DNA from 4 places in the Pseudomonas sp. PKS genome. Region 2 is predicted to be linked to each of the others. Evidence: predicted binding sites of a transcription regulator. Region 2 holds the regulator's gene; each other region holds the start of a gene.

Region 1 (5,822 bases), on a different contig from region 2:
GGCAGGCCTGGGGTTCACGGCCCTGCCGAGCATGTTCTGTGAAGAGGAACTCGAACGCGGCGAACTGGTGCGGCTGTTGCCGGATTGGTCGCTGCCTGGCGGCTGGCTGCAGGCGGTCTACCCTCATCGCCGGGGTCTGCTGCCGGCGGTGCGGGTGTGGATCGATCATCTGGCGGCTTCGTTCGAAGCCTGTGGAGAGCGGTATGTCTGAGCGGCGGATGACACCGGAGCAGGTGGCAGCGTTCTGCCTGAGCTTGCCCGGTGCCCGGGAGGACTACAAATGGGGCGGCGTACGGGTGTTCTCGGTCGCGGACAACAAGATGTTCGCGGTGCTAGACCTCGCAGGCGCGGGGTTGTCGTTCAAGGTGGCCGATGAGCTGTTCCTGGGCTATTGCGACCGCCCCGGCATCCGTCCGGCGCCTTATCTTGCACGGGCGCGCTGGATCAGCATGGTCCCACCCTATCCTATGGGGCGCGAGGAGTTGTGCGACCTGCTGCAGCGCTCACACCAATTGGTGGTAAAGCGGTTGCCCAAGCGGCTGCAGGTTGGGCTGTTGCAAGGGTGACAGATACGTCGGGGCGGCCATTGCCACCTCGACATCAATTGCCGGTCAGGAAGTCGAGTGCGCCGCCCAGCCAGCGGCCACCGAGCAGCAAATGGTCGACCCAGAACGCCTGGTGCAGCATCACGATGCCCCAGAACGTCGCCTGGTAGGACACCTTGCGGGTCTTGTGTCGAAACAACTGCTGGGCCACCAGCGCGCCGGGCCAGCCACCGCATAGCTCGCTGGCGTGCAGGACCTTCTCGGGCGTCCGCCAGGCCTGGGTGCGGGCTTGCTGTTTGTCCTGCCAGTAGAGCAACAGGCTGACCAGGCTCGCCAGCGGATACACCACCAATGGCACCCAGGACTGCCCGCTGAAGGCCATCTGCGCGGCACCCAGTGCCGGCAGCAGGCACAGCCCGGCCAGCGCCAGCAACTTCAGGCGCACATTGCGTACGCCCTCCTGGGCGCGGCTGCCGCCACGCCGAGGTACAGTGTGCGAACGGGCCATCTCAGCCGTGCGCCGTGGCCCAGTTGACCCAGCCAAACTGCCAGGTCGCCAGGATCAGCAAGCCGAAAACAATGCGATACCAGGCAAATGCCGCATAACTGTGGTTGGCGATGAACTTCAGCAGGCCCCTTACGGCGATCATGGCGAAGATGAACGAGACCACGAAGCCGATGGCGAACACCGGCAGATCGCCAGGCTGGAACAGGTCACGGTACTTATAGCCCGAATAGACTGCGGCCCCGACCATGGTCGGCATGGCCAGGAAGAACGAGAACTCGGTCGCGGCTTTGCGCGACAGGCCGAACAACAGGCCGCCGATGATGGTCGAGCCCGAGCGCGAAGTCCCAGGAATCATTGCCAGGCACTGGACAAGGCCGATCCTCAAGGCGTGACTCCAGCGCATGTCATCGACATGGTCGACCTCGATGCGGTGGTCGCGCCGCTCCGCCCAGAGCATGATCACCCCGCCAACCACCAGGGCTGCTGCCACGGTGATCGGGTTGAACAGGTATTCATGGATCAGGTCGGCGAACAGCACGCCCAGCACCACCGCTGGGAAGAAGGCGATCAGCAGGTTGGCAGTAAAACGACGCGCCTGGGGCTGGCTCTGCAACCCAAGGACCACATCGAAGATCTTGCGGCGAAACTCCCAGACCACGGCCAGGATCGCGCCAAGCTGGATGATGATGTTGAACGCCATGGCGCGCTCGCCGCCGAAGTCGATCAGATCGGCGACGATGATCTGGTGCCCCGTGCTGGAGATCGGCAGGAACTCCGTCAACCCTTCGACCACGCCTAAGATGATTGCCTGCAAGGCACTCCAAAAATCCATCATTCCCCCGATGGAGCGCAGCTCCTGGCTGGCCCCTTGTACTTGATTTGCTTAATGATTACCGCGAAAGGCCCGGCCGTTTTACAGCGACTACAGCCCGCATTGCCAGTGGAAAAACGCCGATACCTAAAGGTTTCATCTTGCGCGGCCGAAATCCTATCAGAGGCGCTTGTCAATCGCTCGCGCGGCATGCGACACGAAACGCCTCTTCCGGCACTTAGCCCTTGGTCGAGTGTGTCGCGATGCGCAAAGCATGCTTGGATGCGCCTGATAACAAGAACAATGCGGGAGTACCTTTCATGAAGACCTTGAGGTCGATGTCGATCAGCCGGCGCCTGTCGCTGATCTTGCTGGTAGCGGTGGCCATGCTGGTGATCCTGGGGCTGCTGATGCTGCGCCAGCTCCACGGCGACCTGTATCAGGCCAAGGCCCAGAAGACCCAGCACGTGGTACAGACCGCGGCCGGAGTGCTGGCCTACTACCAAGGCCTGGAAGCCGCCGGCACGCTCAGCCGTGAGGCAGCCCAACAACAAGCGCTACAGGTGGTACGCGGCCTGCGCTACGACAAGGATGACTACTTCTGGATCAACGACCTGGGGCCGAAGATGATCATGCATCCGACCAACCCCAAGCTCGACGGCCAAGACCTCTCCGCCATCCGCGACCCCGACGGCTTTGCCGTCTTCAACGAAATGGTCGCCCTCGCCCGCAGCCAGGACGCAGGCTCGGTCAACTACCGCTGGCCCAAACCCGGCGCCAGCGAACCGGTGGCCAAGACCTCCTACATCCAGTTGTTCAAACCCTGGGGCTGGATCATCGGCTCGGGTGTCTATATCGACGACGTTCAAGCCGAGTTCGCCCGCCAAGTACGCGATGCCTCCCTGCTGGGCCTGGGCATCGCCATGCTGATGGCCCTGCTGGTGCTGTTGATCGCCCGCAGCATTGCCCGTCCGTTGCAGGATGCTGTGCAAGCCATGGGCAACATCGCCAGCGGTGAAAGCGACCTGACTCGGCGCCTGGATACCCACGGTCGAGACGAACTCACGCACCTGGGCGAACACTTCAACCGCTTCAACGGCAAGCTGCAGGGTGTGGTCGGCCAGTTGCAAGGCGCGGCCCATGCCCTGGCCCAGTCCGCCAGCCACGTCGGTGACAATGCGGGCCAGGCCCAGGCGCACAGCGTCCAGCAATCGTTGCAGATGGACCAGGTGGCCACCGCCGTCAACGAAGTCACTTATGCGGTCCAAGACGTCGCCAAGACCGCCGAACAAGCGGCCAACGAGATGCACGCGGCCCAAGTGCAGGTCGATCATGGCCAGCAGGCCATCCACGGTAGCCTGCAGCAGATCGACCGACTGTCGAGCACCATCGACCAGGCGGTGCAGGTGATCCGCGAACTGGCCGGGCACAGCACCCGGATCGGCGGCGTACTGGAAGTGATCCGCTCCATCGCCGAGCAGACCAACCTGCTAGCCCTCAATGCCGCCATCGAGGCGGCCCGGGCGGGTGAACAGGGCCGAGGTTTTGCCGTGGTCGCCGACGAAGTGCGACTGCTGGCTCAGCGCACCGCCCAGTCGACCGCCGAGATCCATACCATGATCGAGCACCTGCAAAGCCAGTCGGAAGCAGCCGTCAAGGCCATCGACACCAGCAGCGAGGCCTCGCGCCAGACCGTCCAGCAGGCCCGCGAGGCCGGCACCAGCCTGGATGCGATCAGCCAGGCGTTGAACAACCTCACCGCGCTCAACGCCTCGATCGCCAGTGCGACCTTGCAGCAGGCCCACGTGGTCGAAGAAATCAACCGCAACGTGCTCGATACCGCCGGGTTGTCCCAGCAGACCGCCGAGGCGGCGCGTCAGTCCAGCGACGCGGGGGCCTCGCTGGCACGCTTGAGCGAGGACCTGGAACAGCTGTTGCGCCAGTTCAAGGTCTGACAGGCCTCCCATGAGTTTGCGGGGGAACCCGCTCCCACAGCCAAACCGGTGCATTCAGGACACCGCAGAGCCAGTGGAGCGGTTTACCCGCGAATGGGCCTACAGCTTCCCTATCCCACAGGCTACAATCGCGCCCTTCCCACTCCCAAAGGATCGCCGATGTCCGGCCTCGAACTCTTCGCCGCCGTGCTCGGCGTCATCGCCGTGTGGCTCACGGTCAAGCAGAACCCGTGGTGCTGGCCGATCGGCTTGGTGATGGTGCTGCTCTACAGCTGGATCTTCTATGAGGTGAAGCTGTATTCCGACATGCTCCTGCAACTGGTCTATGCCGTACTGCAGTTGTACGGCTGGTGGCAATGGACGCGCCCGGAGCGCGTCGAGGACGCCCGCCAGGTGTCCAGCCTGGCCGCTGGGCCGATGTTCACAGACCTTGGAATCGGCCTGCTGGCAAGTCTGGGTCTTGGGGCGGCGATGGCGCACTGGACTGACGCCGCCCAGCCCTGGCTGGATGCCGCACTGACGGGTTTCAGCCTGGTGGCGCAGTGGTGGATGGCGCAAAAGCGCCTGCAATGCTGGGCATTGTGGGTGGTGCTGGACGTGATCTTCGTTGGCCTGTTCCTCTACAAAGGCCTGTACCTGACCGCCGCACTCTATGCGCTGTTCACCCTGATCGCCCTACGTGGCTGGCAGGAATGGCGGCGCGATCCGGCGCTGGTGGCGGCATGAAGGTCGTGGTGCTGTGTGGCCCGGAGTCCAGCGGCAAGAGCTGGCTCAGTGGGGAAATCCAGGCGCATTTCGGTGGCGTGGTCGTCAGCGAGTACGTACGCCATTTCATCGACCAGGAGCAGCGTGACACCTGTTACGCCGACATCCCCACCATCGCCCAGGGGCAACTGGCCTGGGAAGACCAGGCCCGTCAGCTGGCGCCGGAGCTCTTGATCCTCGACACCCATCTGCTCAGCAACATGCTGTGGAGTCATGCCCTGTTCGATGACTGCCCGCCCTGGCTGGAACAGACTTTGCTTGCACGTCACTATGACCTGCACCTGTTGCTCAGTCCCCAAGGCGTCGGCTGGGTAGACGATGGCCAGCGCAGCCAGCCCGATCTCAATGACCGCCAGCGGTTCTTCGACGACAGTCTGGCCTGGCTGGAACGTCATCGTCAGCCGGTGCAGATCATCGGCGGAGTATGGCCGCAAAGAAGCGCGGCAGCCCTGAACGCGGTGCAACGCCTGCTGGAGGGAAAATCCCCCAACTGCCCCACCGAGTGTTAAGGACCTGACACACACCTCGGGGCGGTAGTCCCCGAATTCTAGGGCTTTCCACCAGTTTTGGGGGTGGTGTCAAGCGCATGAAACACTTGTGAAAAAAGCCTCCTCAAGCAACGCCGATGCAGGGTCAGGCCGCGCACTAATGAAAATCCGTCTCACGGCTGATACAACAAAATCCAAACACCCGTAGCTAGATTCTCCAACGCGTTGATTTAACGAGAAAATCAAAAAACGGCACACCTTCTGCTCTCTTCAGGGCAATGCTGACCAGGGCCAGCGCTCAAAAGAAGGAATTGCCATCGTGAGGACATTCGATAAAGGCCTGATTCACCACCTGCTGGTCGGTTGCGTACTCGGCTCATGCCTCAGCCTGCCCGCCCAGGCCGACAACGGCATCATTGTGATCACGCGCGATGTCCAGCCCCGCATGGCCATCCGTACCCCTGTCGCCCCAGACCCTAATCCCACCACTGCCAATGCCAACCCGTCTGCGCAGATTCTGAGGCAGAGCAACGAACTCAGTGATGGTGACTTCGCCAGTATCACCAGCGGTACGGGCATTTCTTCGCTGGTCAGCCAGCAGACCACGAACCTGGGCGGTGCTATCAGCAACCAGAACCAACTTCCCAACATGGCCGCTGGCCGTGGCACAGGCTCGGGCAACGGCATTTCCAACATGGTCAACTCGAGCGTCCAACGCGGCCTGGCGCCGCTGCAGACACTGACCGGAGG
Region 2 (5,822 bases):
CTGCTGCGCGGGCCGGCGCGGCCGGTTTGGCAACTGCAGGCTTGGCCACCGGTGCCGCTTCAGGCTTGGCGACAGGCTTGCTGTCGACCTTGGCCACGGCAGAGGCGGTGGCAGCCACGGCCTCAGGCGTAGCCACGGCCGCGTCACTGGAGAACTTGCCTTTGCCGTGCAACTGATCAAGCAAGGCTTCGAACTCGTGCTCGGTGATGTCCCCACTTTGGGCCCCTGCCTCGACCGACGCAGGTGCCTGAGCCGTGGCGCCGGGCAGCGCATCGGCGGCGAAAGTGCCCTTGCCGTGCAACTGATCGAGCAACGCTTCGAATTCATCGTCGGTGATTTCATCGCTGCTCGGCGCCGCGACGCTGTCAGCCGACACAGGCGCAGGCGTCTGGGCAGAGAACTGGCCTTTGCCGTGCAACTGATCGAGCAGCGACTCGAACTCGGCGTCGGTGATCTCGTCGCTGTCGCTGCCCGCGGCCTCACCCTGCAGCTGTTCAGTAGCCTCGGCCTGGGCCTTCACCGCATCGAGCGAGTCGAGCAGTTGTTCGAACTCGCTGTCGGTGATATCGGGCTCGACGGCAGGCTCGGCTTCGGCGACGGCTGGAGCCTGGGGCATAGGCGCTGGGGCCTCGGCACCGGCCGGCTCGGCCAGACGCGACAGTGCGGCCAGCAGCTCCGGCGTGGCCGGAGTAATGTCGCTGCGCTCGCGAACCTGGCCAAACATGCTGTTGACCGTATCCAGTGCCTCGAGCACCACATCCATCAATTCCGCGTCGACCCGGCGCTCACCTTTGCGCAGGATGTCGAACACGTTCTCGGCGATATGGCAGCACTCCACCAGCTCATTGAGCTGAAGGAAGCCGGCGCCCCCTTTTACAGTGTGAAAACCGCGGAAGATCGCATTGAGCAGGTCCGCATCTTCTGGTCGGCTTTCCAGCTCGACCAATTGCTCGGACAGTTGCTCGAGGATTTCGCCGGCCTCTACCAGGAAATCCTGGAGGATTTCTTCATCGGCGCCGAAGCTCATTGAACGTGCTCCCTAAAAACCCAGGCTGGACAGCAAATCGTCGACGTCGTCCTGACCGGACACGACATCTTCACGCTTATCGGCATGAATCTGCGGACCTTCACCCCGAGTCGGATGTTTTTCTTGATCTTTTTCAGCACGCAGCTGCTGGTGGTCATGTTCGATACCGGCAAAACGGTCGACCTGGCTGGCCATCAGCACGAGCTTGAGCAGATTGCTTTCGACTTCGGTGACCAGTGCGGTCACCCGTTTGATCACCTGGCCGGTGAGGTCTTGATAGTCCTGGGCCAGGAGAATGTCGTTGAGATGGCCGGCGACTTTGCGGCTCCCCTCGGCGCTTTGCGTCAGGAAACTGTCGACGCGCTTGACCAGGTCGCGAAACTCCGGCGCTGCGACTTCACGACGCATGAAGCGCTGCCAGTCGACGCTCAGGTTCTGGGCCTCGGCCTGCAGATCGTTGAGCAGCGGCGTGCTCGCCTCCACCAGGTCCATGGTGCGGTTGGCCGCGCCTTCGGTGAGCTTGACCACGTAGGACAAGCGCTCGGTGGCGTCGGTGATCTGCGACACTTCCTCGGCCTGCGGCATGCGCGGGTCGATCTGGAAGCTGACGATTGCACTGTGCAATTCGCGGGTGAGCTTGCCGACTTCCTGGTACAGGCCACGATCACGGGTCTGGTTCAACTGATGGATCAGTTGCACAGCCTCGCCGAAATGGCCCTGCTCAAGGCTCTGGACCAGTTCCTGGGCATGCTTCTTCAGGGTCGATTCGAACTCCCCCAACGATGTGTTCATTTGCTCCATGGCGCCCCCTGACGTGACTCAGCCGTTGACGCGTTCGAAGATCTTTTCGATCTTCTCCTTGAGCACCTGGGCGGTGAAAGGCTTGACCACATAGCCGTTTACCCCGGCCTGGGCCGCTTCGATGATCTGGTCGCGCTTGGCTTCGGCGGTCACCATCAGCACCGGCATGCCCTTGAGGCGGTCATGGGCACGGACCTTACGCAACAGGTCGATACCGGACATGCCAGGCATGTTCCAGTCGGTCACGAGGAAGTCGTAGTGGCCGTTTTCCAGCATCGGCAACGCCGTGGTGCCGTCATCGGCCTCCTCGGTGTTGGTGAAGCCCAGGTCACGCAACAGGTTCTTGATGATCCGCCGCATCGTCGAAAAGTCGTCAACGATGAGGATTTTCATATCTTTGTTCAATTAGACCTCCAAGCAGTCCTAAACGCGCCCGGCCCCCGGACGCGCATTCAATCAATTCGGTACAACATCCAACGACGGTGGCGAACCTTGACTCAACGTGCCCGCCATTCCCCGAGACGGCTGCGCAGGCGCGCGGCGCACTGGCTATGCAACTGGCTGACACGCGACTCGCTGACCCCAAGCACCTCACCGATTTCCTTGAGGTTCAACTCCTCGTCGTAGTACAGCGCCAGCACCAGACGCTCACGCTCCGGCAGGTTGGCGATGGCCTCGGTCAACGCGGCCTGGAAGCGCTCGTCTTCCAGGTCCCGCGAAGGTTCCAGCAGGCCACTGGCGCCATCCTCGTGCAGCCCTTCGTGCTCGCCGTCCTGCAGGAGGTCGTCGAAGCTGAACAGGCGACTGCCCAGGGTGTCGTTCAGAATCCCGTAATAATCATCGAGACTCAATTGGAGTTCGGCAGCAACTTCATGATCTTTAGCGTCGCGACCGGTTCTGGCCTCCACGGCGCGTATCGCGTCGCTGACCATGCGGGTGTTGCGGTGTACCGAACGAGGCGCCCAATCCCCCTTGCGCACCTCATCGAGCATGGCCCCACGAATGCGGATACCGGCATAGGTTTCGAAGCTCGCGCCCTTGCTGGCATCGTATTTGTTGGCCACTTCCAGCAGGCCGATCATACCGGCCTGGATCAGGTCCTCGACCTGCACGTTGGCCGGCAGGCGTGCCAGCAGGTGGTAGGCAATGCGCTTGACCAGAGGGGCATAACGTTCGACCAGTTCATACTGGGCATCACGCGCCGCCCGGCTGTACATCTTGAAACCGCTCGCATTCATAGTACCGGTCCTGCGCTGGTCGGCTGCACCAGACGCTCGACGAAAAACTCCAGGTGTCCGCGCGGGTTGGCAGGCAGCGGCCAGCTGTCGACCTTCTGCGCGATGGCCTTGAAGGCCAGCGCACACTTGGATCGAGGGAAGGCCTCATAGACCGCCCGCTGCTTCTGCACCGCCTTGCGCACACATTCGTCGTAAGGCACGGCACCGACGTATTGTAAGGCGACGTCCAGGAAGCGATCCGTGACCTTGGTCAACTTGGCAAACAGGTTGCGCCCTTCCTGCGGGCTCTGCGCCATGTTGGCCAGGACCCGGAAGCGGTTCATGCCGTAGTCGCGGTTGAGCAGCTTGATCAGGGCGTAGGCATCGGTGATCGAGGTCGGCTCGTCGCAGACCACCAGCAGCACCTCCTGCGCGGCACGCACGAAGCTCACCACCGAGTCCCCGATTCCCGCAGCGGTATCGATCACCAGCACATCGAGGTTGTCGCCGATCTCGCTGAACGCCTGGATCAGCCCGGCATGCTGGGCTGGCGCCAGGTGCACCATGTTCTGGGTACCGGAGGCGGCCGGCACGATGCGCACACCACCAGGCCCTTGCAGCAGCACATCGCGCAGCTCGCAGCGCCCTTCGATGACATCGGCCAGGGTGCGCTTGGGCGACAGCCCCAGCAGGACGTCGACATTGGCCAGGCCCAGGTCGGCGTCCAGCAACATGACCCGGCGGCCGAGTTCAGCCAGCGCCAGGGACAGGTTCACTGAAACGTTGGTCTTGCCCACGCCACCTTTACCGCCGGTCACGGCGATCACCTGTACGGGATGCATGCTACCCATGTTTGTTCTTTACCTTGTCTCGGGGCCCAGGCCACATGAGGAGCTGAACACGACGCTCCTGATGCAGGTACTTTGCGCTGTCCATTCGTCAACCCGCACGCTTGCCTGGGTTGTGGTAGAGATCAGCGAACATGTCGGCCATCGCCTCTTCGCTGGGCTCGTCCTGCATCTGCACACTGACCGCACGGCTGACCAACTGATGTTTGCGCGGCAATTGCAGGTCATCAGGAATGCGCGGTCCATCGGTCAGATAGGCCACGGGCAATTCGTGACTGATGGCAAGGCTCAGCACTTCGCCGAGGCTGGCCGTTTCATCAAGCTTGGTCAGGATGCAGCCGGCCAGGCCACAACGCTTGTAGCTGTGGTAGGCAGCGGTCAGCACCTGCTTCTGGCTGGTGGTGGCCAGTACCAGGTAGTTCTTGGCGGCGATGCCGCGTCCGGCGAGGCTCTCCAGTTGCAGCCGCAGGGCCGGGTCGCTGGCCTGCAGGCCAGCGGTGTCGATCAGCACCACGCGCTTGCGCAACAGCGGATCGAGCGCCTGGGCCAAGGACTGGCCCGGGTCGACATAAGTGACTGGCACGTTGAGGATGCGCCCCAACGTCTTGAGCTGCTCCTGGGCGCCAATACGGAAACTGTCCATGCTCACCAGCGCCAGATGCTGAGCGCCGTACTTGAGCACATAGCGCGCCGCCAGCTTTGCCAGGGTGGTGGTCTTGCCCATGCCGGCCGGACCGACCATCGCGATCACACCGCCCTCTTCGATCGGCTCGATCTCGGGGACCTGGATCATCCGCGCCAGGTGGGCGAGGATCATGCGCCAGGCATGGCGCGGGTCTTCGATCTCGCCGGCAAGCTCCAGTGCTTCGCGAGCGATCGGGCCCGACAGGCCGATACGCTGCAAGCGACGCCAGAGGTTGGCTTGCTGCGGTTTGTTGCCCTGCAGTTGACTCCAGGCCAGGGACCCGAGCTGGACTTCAAGCAACTCGCGCAGGCCCGACAGCTCCGAGCGCATGGCATCGAACAGACGCGGATCGACCGGCGCCGGCGCTGGGGCAGCGACCGGCGCCGGCGCGTCGACCTGTGGCTCGACCAGTGGCTCGGAGGCGGTCAACGAAAGGCCGGCGAACAGTTGGCGATTGCCGGTCTCGTCGCTTTCGTTGCGTGTGCTCAGTTCAGCCTGGGCAGTGGCGATGCGCGTCTGGGTCTTGCGCAGCTCGTCTTCGAGCTCGATGTTCGGCACGCGTGGGGCCAGGGCGGACAGCTTGTAGTCCAGCGCGGCCGTCAACTCGACACCGCCGGCGATGCGCCGGTTGCCGATGATGGCGGCGTCGGAGCCAAGCTCATCCCGGACCAGCTTCATGGCCTGACGCATATCGGCGGCGAAAAAACGCTTAACTTGCATAACCCACTACCTCAGCCGTTGGGGCCCACGGTGGCAACGATGGTGACTTGCTTGTTGTCAGGTATTTCCTGATACGCCAGAACATGCAAATTCGGTACAGCCAGGCGGCCGAATCGCGACAGCATGGCGCGGATGGGGCCGGCAACCAGAAGAATGGCCGGCAGGCCTTGCATCTCCTGGCGCTGGGCCGCTTCGATCAGCGAACGCTGCAGCTTCTCAGCCATGCTCGGCTCCAGGAGAACACCGTCTTCCTGGCCTTGCCCGGCCCTTTGCAGACTATTGAGCAAAATCTGTTCCAACCTGGGTTCAAGGGTGATCACAGGCAGCTCGGACTCAACGCCGACAATGCTTTGCACGATGGCGCGACACAATCCGACCCGCACTGCCGCCACCAGCGCGGCGGTATCTTGACTCTTACCGGCATTGTTGGCGATGGCCTCGGCGATACTGCGGATATCCCGCACCGGCACCTGCTCGGCCAACAGCGCCTGCAGGACCTTGAGCAAGCCTGACAACGAAATGAC
Region 3 (5,822 bases), on a different contig from region 2:
CCGGGCATTGAGGCCCTGCTTGCCGGCGGCAATGCCAGAAAAGCGGCAATGGTTTACCGCTTGGCGTCAGCAAAGCGGCAATGGGTACCGGCAAAAAAAGGGGCCGCGATGCGGCCCCTGTCTGGGTTTATTTAGCCTGGTAGATGATCCCCGGGCTGCACTGGACCATCTGGTAGTGGTCCGGCAACCCGTTGAGCGCCTCGGAAGCCCCAAGGAACAGGTACCCGCCCGGCTTGAGCGTGCTGTGGATGCGCATGAGGATGTCTTTCTTGACCTGGGCCGAGAAGTAGATCAGCACGTTGCGGCAGAACACGATGTCGAACTTGCCCAGCGCCGCGTAGCTGTCGAGCAGGTTGAAGGATCGGAACTCGACCCGACTGCGGATCGGCGCCTTGACCGCCCAACGGCCCGGCCCCTTGGTGTCGAAGTAGCGCTGCAGGCGCTCCTGGGACAAGCCACGACCAATGGCCAGGCTGTCGTATTCGCCGGTCTTGCAGTTGGTCAGCATCGACCCGGACAAGTCGGTGGCAACGATCTGCGCGCCCATCTTCAACTGCCCCAGGTTGCTACGCTCGAACTCGTCGATGGCCATGGAGATCGAATACGGCTCTTGCCCCGAGGAGCATGCCGCTGACCAGATCCGCAGACGCTGACCCGGGTTGTTCTTGATGAACTCCGGAATCACCTTGTTCTTGAGCACCTCGAACGGATAGGTGTCGCGGAACCACAGGGTTTCGTTGGTCGTCATCGCATCGACCACCTGCTCACGCAACCCGCTGCGCGGCTGGCTCTGAATTCGCTGCACCAGCTCACCGAGCGACTTGATGCCCTGCTGCTCCATCAGCTTGTTGAGACGGCTGGAGACCAGGTATTGCTTATTCTCGCCCAGCAAGATGCCACAGGCTTTCTCCAGGAAGACCCGGAACTGTTCAAAATCCAAATTACCCGTAGACAATGCTGCCGCCTCTTTCAAATCCCTGGTGCCAGGGGTTGCCCCCCGGCCGTTTCAATGCGTTGCCTTGATCCGATCGACCACCCGCTGAGCCAGGTCGTCCGGCTTGAACTTGGCCAGGAAGTCGTCGGCGCCGACCTTCTTGACCATGGCCTGGTTGAAGACCCCGGACAGCGAAGTATGCAGGAGGATGTGCAACTTTTGCATGCGAGGATCGCTGCGAATCTCCGCGGTCAGGGTATAGCCATCCATCTCCGGCATTTCGATGTCGGAGATCATCATCAGGAACTCCTCTTCCGGACGCTTGCCCTCTTCCACCAGTTTGTTCAGGTAGTCCAAGGCCTGGCGACCATCGTTGAGGGCCACTACCTCCACCCCCACCGACTGCAGGCAACGACTGACCTGCTTGCGCGCCACCGATGAATCATCGACGGTCAGCACTCGCAGCATCATCGCCTTGTCCTGCACCTCGGCATCGACCACACCCACGGACACTTCCTCTGACGATGGCGACACTTCGGCAAGGACTTTCTCTACGTCGATGACCTCCACCATCCGCCCGTCCACACGGGTGACAGCGGTCAGGTAGTGATCACGACCGGTCCCCTTGGGTGGCGGATGAATCTCCTCCCAGTTCATGTTGACGATGCGCTCGACCGAATGCACCAGGAAGCCTTGGGTCTTGGTGTTGTACTCGGTGATGATCACGAAACTGTTGCGCGTCTCTTCCTGCAGACCCGGCAAGCCGGTCGCCATCGACAGGTCGAGGATGGGGATGGTCGCACCGCGAATGTTGGCCACCCCACGCACCACCGGGTGGGACTTGGGCAACAACGTCAGCTCCGGGCACTGCAATACTTCCCGAACCTTGAACACGTTAATGCCATAGAGCTGCTCGCCATTGAGGCGGAACAGCAACAGCTCCAGACGATTCTGCCCCACCAGTTGCGTGCGCTGGTTGACCGAATCCATGACTCCAGCCATGCCAGACTCCTCTAGTTTTCGCCCGTGAACCGAGTCGGCACGGGCTTTGCTTTTTTGAGCGCCATGTACACGAAAACGACAGTTTACCGACGCCTGACGCGCCTGATGACCGGCTCGCTGATGGCGCTATGCCTGCTGACCTCCGGCACACGCGTGCTGGCCGATGCGGTTACCTTGCCTGAACAACTTATCGGCGTCACCCAGGGGTTTCTTGAATTCACCGTGGAGGATTATCTGGCCACCAGCCAGACTACTGGTCGCTACGAGATCCAGGTCAACCCGCTCGACCCGCGCCTGCGCATGCCGCTGTGCAGTCAGCAACTGGACGCTTCGCTTGAAAGTCCGGCACAGCCCCTGGGCAGGGTCACGGTGCGGGTACGCTGCAACGGCAGCGCGCCCTGGACCGTGTTCGTCCCGGCTCAGGTAAAGCTGTTTCGCGAGGTGGTGGTGATGACCCGCCCGCTCAGGCGCGAGAGCGTGATCGGCGAAGGCGATGTCAACCTGCGCGAGCGCGACGTAGGCACGCTCAACCAGGGCTTTCTCACAAGCCTGGAACAGGCCGTGGGCATGAAGCTGCTGCGCCCGACGGTGCTCGACCAGGTCCTGACGCCCCAGCATCTGGAGCAGGCCGAGGTGGTACGCAAGGGCGATCATGTGGTGATCACGGCCCGCAGCGGCAGCCTGAGCGTGCGCATGCCTGGCGAGGCCTTGAGCAAAGGCGGGCTCTCCGAGCAGATTCGCGTGCGCAACCTGAACTCCAAGCGCGTGGTCAAGGCACGGGTGATTGGGCCTGGACAGGTAGAGGTGGCCATGTAAGGCATTTGCGGCGCCCTGCCAAGCAGGACAGGATAAAAACTAGCGACGGGGAACGGGTTTTCCTAAACTGTGTCAGAAAACGGGTCATGCGCGCTTGCCGACAGGTGGCGATACATTCGTGCCTAAAGTTTTTTTCGGGTTGGCCGAAAACAGGGCAAGCGTCCAAATTCCCAGAGGTTTCTGATCATGGTCATCGACTTCAGTCGTTTGAATAATTCTCCGTCCGTCACGGGCGGCGTTCGCAGCAATACCGCGACCGGTAACGCCCCGAAAGCCGGCGAAACCAACGAAGCGCCACAGCCTGCCAGCGGAGAAGCGGTACACCTCAGCCAAGAGGCCCAGCAGTTGCAGAAGATCAGCGATAAGCTGCGCGACCAGCCGGAAGTCAACAGCGCCCGCGTGGCCCAGTTGAAACAGGCGATCGCCGACGGCAGCTATCAGGTCGATGCCGGCCGGGTCGCCAGCAAACTGCTTGATTTCGAAGCCCAGCGCTAACCCTCCGGGGCGCTGACTTCAAGGACGCAAGAGCCAAGAGCCAGCCATGCACGACACCACTTTGCTGCAACTGATCGAAGACGACATCGCGCCCACGCAGGAACTGCTCGAACTGCTTCAGAAAGAAGCCGTCGCCCTGCATGGCCGGGACATGCAGGTGCTGGAGAACATCCTGGCACGCAAGCAGTCCCTGATCGTCCTGCTCGAGCAGCAAGGTATGCGGCGCAACCAACTGCTGGTCGGCCTGGGCTTCTCTGCCGACCGGGCCGGCGTGCAGGCCCTGGCCGCGCAATCCTCCCTGGGCGAGGTCATGCTGCAACAACTCGAAGTACTCACCCAGTTGATGGACGCCTGCCAGAAGGTCAACGAGACCAACGGCCGGATCATCCAGTTGCAACAACACGCCACGGCCAATCAGATCAGAATCCTCATGGGTGGCGATTCTCCGTCGCTCTATGACAGCCGTGGCGCCACCTCGCCTATGGCCAAGGCCCGCGCCATCAGCCAAGTGTGATTATTTCTATCAAGGCACGGTACATACTGGCAAAATGCCGTTACTTGCGTGTGTCGTTTTTGCCTGGAGATTGATTACCCGTGTTCAATGCATCCGATGCTCCCCAGCCACCCAAGGTGCTCACCACGCCTTTGGAAATCGCAGCCAATCTGCGCCAATTGCTGGATAGCCACGATCCGCTGATCATTACCTTCCCTGAGCGCAGCCAGCGGTTCCAGAGCTACGTCGTGCATGTGGACCGTGACGCCAACACCGTGGCGCTGGACGAAATGATCCCTCGCGACGGTGAAAAGTACATCGAGAATGGCGAACCCTTCCGCATCGAAGGTTTCCATGATGGCGTGCGCATCGCCTGGGAATGCAACACCGCGACCACCATCACCGAGATCGATGGCCATCGCTGCTACCGTGCTCCCCTGCCAACCGAGATGACCTACCACCAGCGCCGCAACGCCTTCCGGGCCGCGCTCAAGCTGTCGCAACTGGTCGATATCGTGCTCGACGGTGAACGACTCAAGGGCAAGGGCGCCCTGCGCGGCAAATTGCTGGACATCTCCGCCACAGGCTGCAAGCTGCGTTTTGAAGGCAACATCGAAGAGCGCCTGCAACTGGGTGAGGTGTACGAGCGCTTCGCCGCCAGCAATCCGCTGGGCATGTCGCAGGCGATGGTAGAACTGCGTCACCTGCACTTCGAAGAGCGCCTGAACACCACCTTCGCTGGCGTGCGCTTCCACAACCTCAATGGCCAGATGCAGCGCAAGATCGAGAGCTTCGTCTACCAATTGCAGCGCGAGGCACGACGCTTCGACAAAGACGACTATTGAGTGTCGAACGCCCCATGAGAAACGCCACCTATCGGGTGGCGTTTTTCATTGCATTGCAGCCTGCTTGAAGACCAGTGCTCACACCGACTTGTCGACCTCGGCGTGGGGCACTCCCGTATCTTCCCGGGGCTTTTGCTCCTCGGCTTCGGTGTCTTCGGCCGCCACCGGCGCTTGCATCATATCCTGCACGGTCTGCTCATCGACCCGAGGGTCCAGCGCTGCCGACAAGGGCGAGCCCGCCGCTGGCATGGCCACGTGGCCCAGCGGCGCGTCCTGCACTTGATGCAGGCCGGTGACCGCCTTCGGCCGGATCCGCCACACCAGCACCAAGGCGAAGAACAGGAAGAAGGCATAGAGCATTTGCGGCCCCAGAACCTTCATCAGCACACCCGCCGCCAGCGGACCGATACAGGCCCCCACGCCGTAGGTCACCAGCAACATGGCCGTCAGCGAGACACGTCGCTCGCTTTCGACATGGTCGTTGGAAAACGCGACCGCCAGCGGGTACAGGCAGAACTGCAGCAGCGAAATCACAAAGCCGATGGCGAACAGCAACTCCAGCGGCACGCTGGGCAGCACCGCCAGCGGCAATGCAGCCAGCGCCAGACCGATCGAGACGCTACGGATCAGCACCGCACGATCGTAGCGGTCCGACAGCCAACCCAGCGGCCACTGCACCACCAACCCCGCAAAGATGCAGCTACCCATGAACAGACCGATCTGCTCGGTGGTAAGCCCCTGGTTGGCCGCATACAGCGGCGCCAGACCATAGAAGGAGCCTACGATCAGGCCCGAGCCCAGAACCGTGGACAACGACTGTGGTACCCGTTTGAGGAAGAACTTCGGCTCCATCGGCGCCGGGCGTAACGGTGCCGGGTGGATGCGCCGGGTCATTGCCACCGGCACCAGGCACAGGGCAAAGCACATGGCAACCAGCATCAGCAGTTCAGGGCCGAGCTCTGGATGCACCACCAGGATCAACTGGCCAAGCACCAGGCCCAGGTACGAGGCGATCATGTATCCGCTGAACACTGCCCCGCGGTGCTTCACATCGGCCTGCTCGTTGAGCCAGCTTTCAATGACCATGTACTGGCACATCATCCCGAGACCCACGATCATCCGCAGCCCTACCCACACTGGGAGCCAGCTGGTCATGCCGTGGCCGAGCACCGCCGCGCAGACGATGCCCGCGCACGTGGCGTAGGCGCGGATGTGCCCGACCCGGCCGATCAGCCGG
Region 4 (5,822 bases), on a different contig from region 2:
GCGCCGCCATCTTCCTCGAAGGTCGCGATGTTGGCATCGAACAGCGAATCGTCCGACTTGCGACCTACGACAATCACGTTGCCCTTGTACAGTTTCAGGCGGACAACACCGTTAACGTTGGCCTGGGAAGCGTCGATCATTTGCTGCAGCATCAGACGCTCCGGGCTCCACCAGTAGCCGGTGTAGATCAGGCTGGCGTACTTCGGCATCAGCTCATCCTTCAGGTGAGCGACTTCGCGGTCCAGGGTGATCGACTCGATGGCACGGTGAGCCTTGAGCATGATGGTGCCGCCAGGGGTTTCGTAGCAACCACGGGACTTCATGCCCACGTAACGGTTCTCGACGATATCCAGGCGACCGATGCCGTTGGCACCGCCGATACGGTTAAGCTCGGCCAGTACGGTGGCGGGGGTCATCTCGACGCCGTCGATGGCGACGATGTCACCATTGCGGTAGGTCAGCTCGATGTAGGTGGCCTGATCCGGGGCGTTTTCCGGAGAGACGCTCCAGCGCCACATGTCTTCCTCGTGCTCGGTCCAGGTATCTTCCAAGACACCGCCTTCATAGGAGATGTGCAGCAGGTTGGCGTCCATCGAGTACGGCGATTTCTTCTTGCCGTGGCGCTCGATTGGAATGCCGTGCTTTTCGGCATAGTCCATCAGCTTCTCGCGGGACAGCAGATCCCACTCACGCCAGGGTGCAATGACCTTGACGCCTGGCTTGAGCGCATAGGCGCCCAGCTCGAAGCGAACCTGGTCGTTACCCTTGCCGGTGGCGCCGTGGGAAATGGCATCGGCGCCGGTTTCGTTGGCGATTTCGATCAGACGCTTGGCGATCAGCGGACGGGCGATGGAAGTACCCAGCAGGTACTCGCCTTCGTAGACGGTGTTGGCGCGGAACATCGGGAAAACGAAATCACGCACGAATTCTTCGCGCAGGTCATCGATGTAGATTTCTTTCACGCCCATCGCCTGAGCCTTGGCGCGAGCCGGTTCGACCTCTTCGCCCTGCCCCAGGTCAGCGGTGAAGGTCACCACTTCGCAGTTGTAGGTATCCTGCAGCCACTTGAGAATCACCGAAGTATCAAGGCCGCCGGAATACGCCAGTACGACCTTTTTTACGTCCGCCATGCCATCACTCCACGGGGTTGTACGGAAAGCGGTTGATTCTACCGGCCCCATTGAAATATTTACAATGGGGCGACAGCTTGTGACGACAAAGCGACAGGAACAGTCAAGACCGCGACCAGCGGTTGCATTCAGGCGGTTTTGCCCGCACGTGGGCCAGCCACGGCCGCAGCCGGGGTTGCGGGAGCGGGTGCAGCAGGCGTCGCCGGCGGTTGGCCAGCGGGCTTGTCGGCGGGTGTTTCCACGGGCTTTTCCACCGGCGCGACGCGGTCAAGCTGGATGCTCACTCGGCGGTTGCGCGCCCGGTTGGCGGCACTGTTGTTGCGCGCGAGCGGATATCGCTCACCGTGGAAGCGCACGGTGATCTGCTCCTGTGGCACGCCATGGGCCTTGAGGTAATCGGCGACCGCCAAGGCCCGGCGCCGCGATGTGTCGCGGTTGGTCAGCCGATTGCCGCTGTTGTCGGAGTGGCCATCGAGTTCTATGTGATTCACCGAAGGATCGGCCTTGAGATAATCGAGGATCACGTCCAGTCGCGCCCTGGCAGCACTGTCCAGCTCGATTCCACGGGGGAAGCTCACCTGGGTCTGGCGAATCTGGTCGAAGTTCATCGGCAGCAATTTGCTTGCGCACACCTGATAGTCACCGTAAGCCTTGGCGAAACTCACAGGCAGCACACGCACTTCCATGGGCCTGCCACCTTCGCCCGTGTAGTTGCGCACCACCGTGCTGCGACCATCGAGCAGGCCATTGATCAGTCGGCTGGCCTGGCCCTGTGACGAGGTGAACAACACCCCCGTACGACCCATGCGCACCGAGCCGAGATTGATATCACCCCGGCCTGGCTGCCAAGGCGCCGCTGCCGCCAGCAAAGTCGCGCCGCCGGCACCCAGTGCGTTGGTGTCCGAACGCAATTGGAAGATCGGCTGCTCACCGGCCCGACGCACGAACTCGCCACTGCCGAAACCGTCGATCGGCTGAACAAGGCGGCATTCGAACTGATCCCCTTCGACATTCCAGGTGACGTTCTCCACGCGAGTCTGGAAGGTCAATGCCCCGGCCGGCAGGCTGGCAAACAGGGTGAACAGGGCTAGGTAACGCTGGCGCACAGGCGGCTCCATTGATTCTGACGGCTTACCTGCAAGCTATCGGACGCGGGCAGGAAAACTTGATAGCCGTGCTCGAACGAGGGTTTTCCGGTAGCATTGGCACACGAGTTCGACCCGCCTGGAATCCCCAATGTCCGATCGCCTGACCCTCCTGCGCCCCGACGACTGGCACATCCATCTGCGCGATGGTGCCGTCCTGCCCCACACCGTTGGCGACGTGGCGCGCACCTTCGCCCGCGCCATCATCATGCCCAATCTCGTCCCACCGGTCCGCAACGCCATCGAGGCCGGTGCGTATCGTGAGCGCATCCTGGCCGCACGTCCGGCCGGCAGCCGATTCGAGCCTTTGATGGTGCTGTACCTCACGGACCGTACCAGCGCCGAGGACATCCGCGCGGCCAAGGCCAGTGGATTCGTGTATGCCGCCAAGATGTACCCGGCCGGCGCCACTACCAATTCCGACTCGGGCGTGACCAGCCTGGACAACATCACGCCAGCGCTCGAAGCCCTGGCCGAAACCGGCATGCCGCTGCTGGTGCACGGTGAGGTGACCCGCGCCGAGGTCGATGTGTTCGACCGAGAGAAGCGCTTCATCGACGAGCATCTGGTTCGCCTGGTCGAGCGCTTCCCGACCCTGAAAGTGGTGTTCGAGCACATCACCACCGCCGATGCCGCGCAGTTCGTCCTGCAGGCCCCGGCCAACGTCGGCGCGACCATCACCGCCCAACACTTGCTGTACAACCGCAACCACATGCTGGTGGGCGGTATCCGCCCGCACTTCTATTGCCTGCCGATCCTCAAGCGCAACACCCACCAGGTGGCCTTGCTGGACGCGGCCACCAGCGGTAACAGCAAGTTCTTCCTGGGGACCGACTCGGCACCGCACGCCCGTCATGCCAAGGAAGCCGCCTGCGGTTGCGCCGGCTGCTACACCGCCTATGCCGCCATCGAACTGTATGCCGAGGCGTTCGAGCAGCGTAATGCCCTGGACAAGCTCGAAGGCTTCGCCAGCCTGCACGGCCCGGCCTTCTACGGCCTGCCGGCGAACACCGACACCATTACTCTGGTACGCGAGGAGTGGACTGCCCCGGACAGCCTGCCACTGGGCGACAATACCGTGATCCCTCTGCGCGCAGGCGAGAAGCTGCGCTGGCGTCTGCTGGAGGGTCAGGCGTGAGCGAAGCGTTCTACGAAGAAGACCAGGAAGGTCAAGGCGGCGGCGCTCGCCATCCGATGGCCGAGCGTTTCCGCGGTTACCTGCCCGTCGTGGTGGACGTTGAAACCGGCGGTTTCAATAGTGCGACCGATGCCTTGCTGGAAATCGCCGCAGTCACCATCGGCATGGACGAAAAGGGCTTCCTGTTCCCTGAGCACACCTACTTCTATCGGGTCGAGCCCTTCGAAGGGGCCAACATCGAGCCGGCAGCCCTGGAGTTCACTGGCATCAAGCTGGACCACCCGCTGCGCATGGCGGTGAGCGAGGAAACGGCGCTCACCGACATCTTCCGCGGCGTGCGCAAGGCGTTGAAAGCCAATGGCTGCAAACGGGCCATCCTGGTCGGGCACAACAGCAGTTTCGACCTGAATTTCCTCAATGCCGCCGTGGCGCGCACTGACCTCAAGCGTAATCCGTTCCACCCGTTCTCCAGCTTCGACACGGCCACTCTGGCCGGCCTGGCCTACGGCCAGACCGTACTGGCACGGGCCTGCCAGAGCGCCGACATCGACTTCGACGGTCGCGAGGCCCACTCGGCCCGCTACGATACGGAGAAGACCGCCGAGCTGTTCTGCGGCATTGTCAACCGCTGGAAGGAAATGGGCGGCTGGCGCGACTTCAACGATTGAGTTCGAACCCGACGCATAAAAAAACCGGCCAAGAAGGCCGGTTTTTTTATTCGCGTGGCAATTACAGCTTGCCAGCGTTCTCGCTCAGGTAGGCAGCGACGCCTTCTGGCGAAGCGGTCATGCCTTTGTCGCCTTTCTTCCAGTTGGCCGGGCACACTTCGCCGTGCTCTTCGTGGAATTGCAGGGCGTCGACCAGGCGCAGCAGTTCGTCCATGTTACGGCCCAGAGGCAGGTCGTTGACGATCTGCGAACGGACAACGCCGTTCTTGTCGATCAGGAAGGCGCCACGGAAGGCCACGCCGCCTTCGGACTCAACGTCGTAGGCCTTGCAGATGTCGTGGGCAATGTCAGCTGCCAGGGTGTACTTGACTTGGCCGATACCGCCTTTGTCGACTGGGGTGTTACGCCAGGCGTTGTGGGTGAAGTGCGAGTCGATCGACACGCCGATCACTTCCACGCCGCGCGCCTGGAAGTCAGGGATGCGGTGATCCAGAGCGATCAGTTCGGACGGGCAGACGAAGGTGAAGTCCAGCGGGTAGAAGAATACCAGGCCGTACTTGCCTTTGATGGCCGAAGCCAGGTTGAAGCTGTCGACGATCTCGCCGTTGCCCAGTACGGCTGGAACGGTGAAGTCAGGGGCTTTTTTACCAACGAGTACGCTCATTCGTGATCTCCTGAGGGTGGTGAAATACCGATGCCTGGGTGGGCGGGGCCGCCCGGCATCCAGCAAAGGTCGCCCATCATACACGGCTTCTGGTGACAGGCCGAATCCAACCACCGGTCGCTCAAGCCCGGCGCTTGCCGAAAGTTCTTTGACACGCATTCTCATTACCATTAAGCTCCATCCCATCGAGCCTAACCAGCGATGGTCTCCCCTATGTATGTGTGTCTTTGTGTCGGCGTCACCGACGGACAGATCCGCGATGCGATCTTTGAAGGATGCTGCAGCTACAAGGAAGTCCGAACCGCCACCAATGTGGCCAGCCAGTGCGGAAAATGCGCCTGCCTTGCCAAGCAGGTAGTTCGCGAGACGTTGACCGAACTTCAGGCCAGCCAGCACGCCGCCCTGCCCTACCCTGTTGAATTCAACGCAGCCTGAAAACACCCAATCAAGAAGAGCCGGACCAAGTGTCCGGTTTTTTTATGCCCAGAATTCAAGAAGTTAGCGTTCTAACGCGGTTCACAAACATTCTTATTTCTATTAATTTTCACTTACTATTCAATAACTTAGGTTTGACAGAGGCCGTTAGCGGGATCAGACTTCTTGCATTGACACACTTCAACAAGGGCAGGAACCCGACATGAAAGGCGACGTAAGCGTCATCCAGCATCTCAACAAGATCCTCGGAAACGAGCTGGTCGCAATCAACCAGTACTTCCTGCACGCACGTATGTATGAAGACTGGGGCCTGAACAAACTCGGCAAGCACGAGTACAAGGAGTCCATCGATGAGATGAAGCACGCTGATAAACTGATCAAGCGTATTCTCTTCCTCGAAGGCATCCCCAACGTGCAGGACCTGGGCAAGTTGCTGATCGGCGAACACACCAAAGAAATGCTCCAATGCGACCTGAAGATCGAGCAGAAGGGCTTGGCTGATCTCAAGGCCGCGATCGCTCACTGCGAGACCGCAGGCGACTTCGGCTCTCGGGAACTGCTCGAGGATATCCTCGAGTCCGAGGAAGAGCACATCGATTGGCTGGAAACCCAATTGGGTCTGATCGACAAGATTGGCATCGA

What was found. Region 2 encodes FliA, which starts transcription of late flagellar genes. Its sites were predicted from a motif close to CTAAAGTTTNNNNNNNNNNNGCCGNTAA; they were not measured.
Region 1: ABOA88_RS00800 (methyl-accepting chemotaxis protein) is a predicted target of FliA. The motif match lies at 2,013-2,040, and genes of this name have one in related genera.
Region 3: flgM (flagellar biosynthesis anti-sigma factor FlgM) is a predicted target of FliA. The motif match lies at 2,875-2,902, and genes of this name have one in related genera.
Region 4: ABOA88_RS20370 (flagellar protein MotY) is a predicted target of FliA. The motif match lies at 2,273-2,300, and genes of this name have one in related genera.

What each region holds. Positions count from the first base shown of each region.
Region 1 is NZ_JBEGDO010000001.1:168,643-174,464, reverse strand. It holds gene ABOA88_RS00820 (LysR substrate-binding domain-containing protein) at 1-211, shown strand, start outside; gene ABOA88_RS00815 (MmcQ/YjbR family DNA-binding protein) at 204-566, shown strand; gene ABOA88_RS00810 (DUF1294 domain-containing protein) at 601-1,053, opposite strand; gene ABOA88_RS00805 (undecaprenyl-diphosphate phosphatase) at 1,055-1,885, opposite strand; gene ABOA88_RS00800 (methyl-accepting chemotaxis protein) at 2,185-3,819, shown strand; gene pnuC (nicotinamide riboside transporter PnuC) at 3,979-4,545, shown strand; gene ABOA88_RS00790 (AAA family ATPase) at 4,542-5,093, shown strand; gene ABOA88_RS00785 (hypothetical protein) at 5,392-5,822, shown strand, end outside.
Region 2 is NZ_JBEGDO010000006.1:243,405-249,226, forward strand. It holds gene ABOA88_RS09260 (chemotaxis protein CheA) at 1-1,027, opposite strand, end outside; gene ABOA88_RS09265 (protein phosphatase CheZ) at 1,040-1,828, opposite strand; gene ABOA88_RS09270 (chemotaxis response regulator CheY) at 1,847-2,221, opposite strand; gene fliA (RNA polymerase sigma factor FliA) at 2,326-3,066, opposite strand; gene fleN (flagellar synthesis regulator FleN) at 3,063-3,896, opposite strand; gene flhF (flagellar biosynthesis protein FlhF) at 3,985-5,298, opposite strand; gene flhA (flagellar biosynthesis protein FlhA) at 5,310-5,822, opposite strand, start outside.
Region 3 is NZ_JBEGDO010000029.1:39,674-45,495, forward strand. It holds gene cheR (protein-glutamate O-methyltransferase CheR) at 128-955, opposite strand; gene ABOA88_RS21870 (chemotaxis protein CheV) at 1,007-1,936, opposite strand; gene flgA (flagellar basal body P-ring formation chaperone FlgA) at 2,000-2,752, shown strand; gene flgM (flagellar biosynthesis anti-sigma factor FlgM) at 2,939-3,247, shown strand; gene ABOA88_RS21885 (flagella synthesis protein FlgN) at 3,294-3,761, shown strand; gene ABOA88_RS21890 (flagellar brake protein) at 3,842-4,585, shown strand; gene ABOA88_RS21895 (MFS transporter) at 4,664-5,822, opposite strand, start outside.
Region 4 is NZ_JBEGDO010000025.1:6,235-12,056, reverse strand. It holds gene ABOA88_RS20375 (argininosuccinate synthase) at 1-1,130, opposite strand, end outside; gene ABOA88_RS20370 (flagellar protein MotY) at 1,259-2,236, opposite strand; gene pyrC (dihydroorotase) at 2,367-3,413, shown strand; gene rnt (ribonuclease T) at 3,470-4,081, shown strand; gene ABOA88_RS20355 (peroxiredoxin) at 4,143-4,745, opposite strand; gene ABOA88_RS20350 (bacterioferritin-associated ferredoxin) at 4,959-5,180, shown strand; gene bfr (bacterioferritin) at 5,383-5,822, shown strand, end outside.